DNA from 2 places in the Kocuria sp. CPCC 205297 genome. Region 1 is predicted to be linked to the other one. Evidence: predicted binding sites of a transcription regulator. Region 1 holds the regulator's gene; the other holds the start of a gene.
What was found. Region 1 encodes HrcA, which represses chaperone genes, less so after heat shock. Its sites were predicted from a motif close to TTNGCACTCGNNNNNNNCGAGTGCNAA; they were not measured.
Positions count from the first base shown of each region.

Region 2: the regulator HrcA is predicted to act here: its motif matches at 1,181-1,207, upstream of groES (co-chaperone GroES).

Region 1 covers NZ_JAVKPY010000009.1:50,653-53,128, forward strand. The annotation lists gene dnaJ (molecular chaperone DnaJ) at 1-601, opposite strand, end outside; gene hrcA (heat-inducible transcriptional repressor HrcA) at 656-1,678, opposite strand; gene RF650_RS09785 (DUF3097 family protein) at 1,842-2,476, shown strand, end outside.
Region 2 covers NZ_JAVKPY010000006.1:180,673-183,148, forward strand. The annotation lists gene RF650_RS07475 (iron chelate uptake ABC transporter family permease subunit) at 1-294, shown strand, start outside; gene RF650_RS07480 (ABC transporter ATP-binding protein) at 291-1,046, shown strand; gene groES (co-chaperone GroES) at 1,339-1,635, shown strand; gene groL (chaperonin GroEL) at 1,743-2,476, shown strand, end outside.

The DNA of each region.
Region 1 (2,476 bases):
GGCACGGGCTCTCGATGACGGTGCCGAAGCCGTTGCACTGGGAGCACGGGGCCTGGGTGGTGACCATGCCCAGGATGGACTGGCGCTGGTACTGCATGTGGCCGGAGCCGCGGCACATGGTGCACGTCACGGGGCTCGTCCCGGGCTGGCAGCACGTGCCCTGGCACGTGGGGCACACGACGGCGGTGTCCACCGTGATGTCCTTCTCCATGCCGAACACGGCGTCCTTGAGGGAGATCCGCACGTTGATCAGGGCGTCCTGGCCCTGGCGGGTGCGGGACTGGGGGCCGCGCTGGCCACCGGCTCCCGCGCCCTGGAAGAACGTCTCGAAGATGTCGGAGAAGCCGAAGCCCGTGCCGGGGAAGCCCCCGCCAAAGCCGGTGTCCGTGCCGTTCTCGTTGCCTGTGGCGTCGTAGACACGGCGCTTGTCCGGGTCGGAGAGGACGTCATTGGCGTGGGAGACGCGCTTGAACTCCTCGGCGGCCTCGGGTGAGGGGTTCACGTCCGGATGGAGTTTGCGGGCCTTCTTGCGGTAGGCGCGCTTGATCTCTTCGGCGCTGGCGTCCCGGCTCACGCCGAGGGTTTCGTAGTGATCGCTCACGATGTCGTCGTTTCTTCTTTCGTCGGTTCTACGGTCGAGCGGGGCGGGCGGCGCTCACGTGCGCTCAGCCCCCAGGTTCTTGGACAGGTAGCGGGCCACCGCGCGCACGGAGGCCATGGTCGTGGGGTAGTCCATGCGTGTGGGCCCCACGACTCCCACCTTGGACGCGGCGTGCGGACCGTAACCCGTGGCCACCACGGACGCCTCCGCCAGAGGGTCGTCGCTGTGGTCGGAGCCGATGCGCACCGCAACCCCGCGTTCGTCCTGCTGCATCTCGGACAACAATCGCAGCATGGCCACTTGTTCCTCAAGCGCCTCGAGCACCGGGGAGATGCTCTGCGGGAAGTCCCCGCTGAAGCGCGCGAGGTTCGCGGTCCCGGCCATCACCAGGCGGTGTTCGTCCGACACCGCTGCGAGCACCGCGAGCGCCCCGGTCACCGCGGTCCCGGCGTCGCGCAGTTCCTCGGGCAGGGCCGGGGGCAGGGTCACGGCGGCGTCGGGGACGTCTTCCACGGGCGTGCCGAGCAGGCGTGCGAGCACGTGGGCGCGCAGCTCCAGCAGCTGGGCCTCGGTCAGGGTGACGGGCAGTTCCACGGTGCGTTGGGCCACGCGTCCGGTGGTGGGGATCAGGATCACGAGTACGCGGGCGTCCCCCACGTCCACGAGTTCCACGTGGCGCACGGTGATCCCGGTGCGCACGGGATACTGGATCACGGCCACCTGGTGGGTGAGCTGGGCGAGCAGGCGCACGGTGCGCTCCATGATGTCGTCCAGGTCCTGGGCGCCGTCCATGAACACCTGGATCGCGCGGCGCTGGGCGGAGGTGAGGGGCTCCAGGGCTGCGATCTGGTTGACGAACTCGCGGTAACCTCGGTCCGTGGGGATCCGCCCCGAGCTCGTGTGCGGGGCCACGATCAGCCCGTCCTCCTCGAGGGCGGCCATGTCGTTGCGCACCGTGGCGGAGGAGACGGGTAGGCGGTGGCGTTCCACGAGCGCCTTGGACCCCACGGGTTCACGCGAATGGACGTAGTCCTCCACGATGGCGCGCAGGATCTGCGCTCGGCGCGGATGCTCCATGTGTCTCACCTCCCGTTGCTGGTAATTCTGGCACTCAAGAGTTCACAGTGCTAATCCTGGCCGTCCGGGGCCCGTGGGTCAGGGGCCGATTTTGATACGCTCGCGGCTGATTCGCCTGCCCGGCGGCGCGCTCGCGCCGCGGTACGACGTCGAGGAGTCGCCCGTGAACGCATCCGGCTGGTCCTGGGGTCCCCAGGACCTAGGCAGTCCCGACGTCGCCCGCACCGGTGCCGTCTCCCGGGATGTCCCCGTGGCCCGGGACATGGTGCTCGAGGACGTGGAGACCGGGTGGGTGGGCGCCGTCGTGGGCGTGGAGACCATCGGCGGGATGCGCGTGGTGGGTCTGGAGGACCGGCACGGGCGCGTGAAGTCCTTCCCCCTGGGCCCGGGCTTCCTCCTGGACGGCGAACCCGTGCGGCTGGGCCCGCCCGAGACCCGCAGCGCCCCGGCCAAGCCCCGGATCACGCGTTCGGGGTCGGTCGAGGTCGAGAACCTGCGCGCGTCCGTGGCCAAGGAGTCGCGTGTGTGGGTCGAGGGGTACCACGACGCCGAGCTCGTGGCCAAGGTGTGGGGCCACGACCTCGCGGTCGAGGGCACCGTGGTGGAACCCCTGCACGGGATCGACGACCTCCCCTCAGCCATCGCCGAGTTCCACCCCGGCCCGCAGCGTCGGCTCGGGATCCTCGTGGACCACCTGGTCGCGGGCTCCAAGGAGTCCAGGATCGCCCAGGAGGCGCTCGCGGTCCCGGGTGCCCGGGACAACGTGCTCATCCTCGGACACCCCTACGTGGACATCTG
Region 2 (2,476 bases), on a different contig from region 1:
GAGCTGCTGCTCACCCTGTTCTGGGTGTCCATTCTGATGGCGGTCTCCACGTCCCTGATCGGGCCCATGACGTTCCTGGGGTTCCTCGTGGCGATCCTGGCGTACCAGTTCGCGGACACCCACGACCACCGCTACGTGTTCCCCATGGCCGCGCTGATCGGTTTCGCGGTGCTGTCCGGGGCCTATTTCGTCCTGAAGAACGTCTTCTATGCGGAGGGCGCTGTGTCCATCATCATCGAGCTGGTGGGTGGCAGTGTCTTCCTCTTCGTGATCCTGAGGAGGGGCAGACTGTGATCCAGTTGACCGGACTGGTCAAGGAGTACGGCACGGACTTGGCGATCGGGCCGGTGGATCTGCAGATCCCCGCCGGTGGCGTGACCGCGCTCGTGGGGCCCAACGGCGCGGGGAAGTCCACGCTGTTGACCATGATGGGTCACCTGCTGGGTCCCGAGGCCGGCACCGTGGAGATCGGCGGTCACGACGTGAGCAGGACGCCGCCGCGTGAACTCGCCAAGGTGGTCTCCACGCTGCGCCAGGAGAACCACTTCACCGCGCGGCTCACCGTGCGCCAGCTCGTGGCGCTGGGTCGCTTCCCCTACACGCGTGGGCGGATCACCCGGGACGACGAGCGGATCATCTCCGAGTCGATCGACTTCTTCGACCTGGGACCCCTGCAGAACCGCTACCTGGACCAGCTCTCGGGCGGTCAGCGCCAGCGCGCCTACGTGGCCATGGTGCTGTGCCAGGACACCGAGTACCTCCTGCTGGACGAGCCCCTGAACAACCTGGACATGCGCCACTCGGTGCACATGATGCATCACTTGCGCCGCGTCGCGGACGAGCTCGGACGCACCGTGCTGATCGTTCTGCACGACATCAACTTCGCGAGCCACTACTCGGACTGGATCTGTGCCGTGAAGGACGGTCGCGTGGTGGAGTTCGGCCCGCCCGAGCAGATCATGACGGACGAGACCCTCACGCGCGTGTTCGACACCCCGGTCACGTGCCACGACGGTCCCCACGGGCGGCTCGCGGTCTACTACTGACGCGGCACGGACGGCTCGCCGGCCGCGACTGACGCGGCCGCGGGGACGGCGGCGTCGTACCCGCGGATTGTGCCCAGAGACGAGCGCGGCGGGCGCGCCTTGACCGCGCGCGGCCCGTCTCCCTACAGTGATGATTAGCACTCTCATGGTGAGGGTGCTAAAGGCCAGGCGCTCAATCGGCACCGCGACGACGGTTGGCACGCCAACTGGCCTGTGGCGGACGCGGTCATGGGACCCCATGACACGGCGCGTTCGCACACCGTCTCACACGCCTAGAAGAAAGGGAGAGATCGTGTCGGTCTCCATCAAGCCTCTCGAGGATCGCATCGTGGTTCAGCCGCTGGCCGCTGAACAGACCACCGCTTCCGGTCTGGTCATCCCGGACACCGCCAAGGAGAAGCCGCAGGAAGGCACCGTCCTGGCCGTGGGCCCGGGCCGCGTGGACGACAAGGGCAACCGCATCCCCGTGGACGTCAAGGAGGGTGACGTGGTCATCTTCTCCAAGTACGGCGGGACCGAGGTCAAGTACAACGGCGAGGAGTACCTGGTGCTCCCCGCGCGGGACGTGCTGGCCGTGATCGAGAAGTAATCCCCGCAACGACTTTCGTGCGCGGTGCCCGGACGTTCGCCCGAGAACGGGCCACGGGGGCACCGCGCCGTCATTTCCACACCCTTCTCGTTTCGTAAGGAGCACACATGCCCAAGCAGTTGGTGTTCAACGACGCCGCTCGCAAAGCGCTCGAATCCGGTGTCAACCGACTGGCCGACACCGTCAAGGTCACGCTGGGCCCCCGCGGGCGCAACGTGGTACTGGACAAGAAGTGGGGCGCACCCACCATCACCAACGACGGCGTGACCATCGCCCGTGAGGTGGAGCTCGAGGATCCGTACGAGAACCTCGGCGCCCAGCTGGCCAAGGAAGTGGCCACCAAGACCAATGACGTCGCCGGTGACGGCACCACCACGGCGACCGTCCTCGCGCAGGCCATCGTCAAGGAGGGTCTGCGCAACGTGGCCGCCGGAGCGGCCCCGGGCGACATCAAGCGCGGCGTGGAAGCGGCCGTGGCCACCGTGGCCCAGCGTTTGCTCGACAACGCCCGCCCCGTGGAGGGCAAGGACGTGGCCCACGTGGCCGCGATCTCCGCGCAGTCCATGGAGATCGGCGAACTGATCGCCCGCGCCTTCGAGACCGTGGGCACGGACGGTGTGATCACCATCGAGGACGGTTCCTCCACCGAGGTGGAGCTGGACGTCACCGAGGGCATGCAGTTCGACAAGGGCTACCTGTCCCCGTCCTTCGTCACGGACCCGGAGCGCCAGGAAGCCGTCCTGGACGACACCTTCGTGCTGCTGTTCCAGGGCAAGATCTCCTCGGTCCAGGACCTCATGCCCGTGCTCGAGAAGGTGCTGCAGGCCAAGAAGCCGCTGAC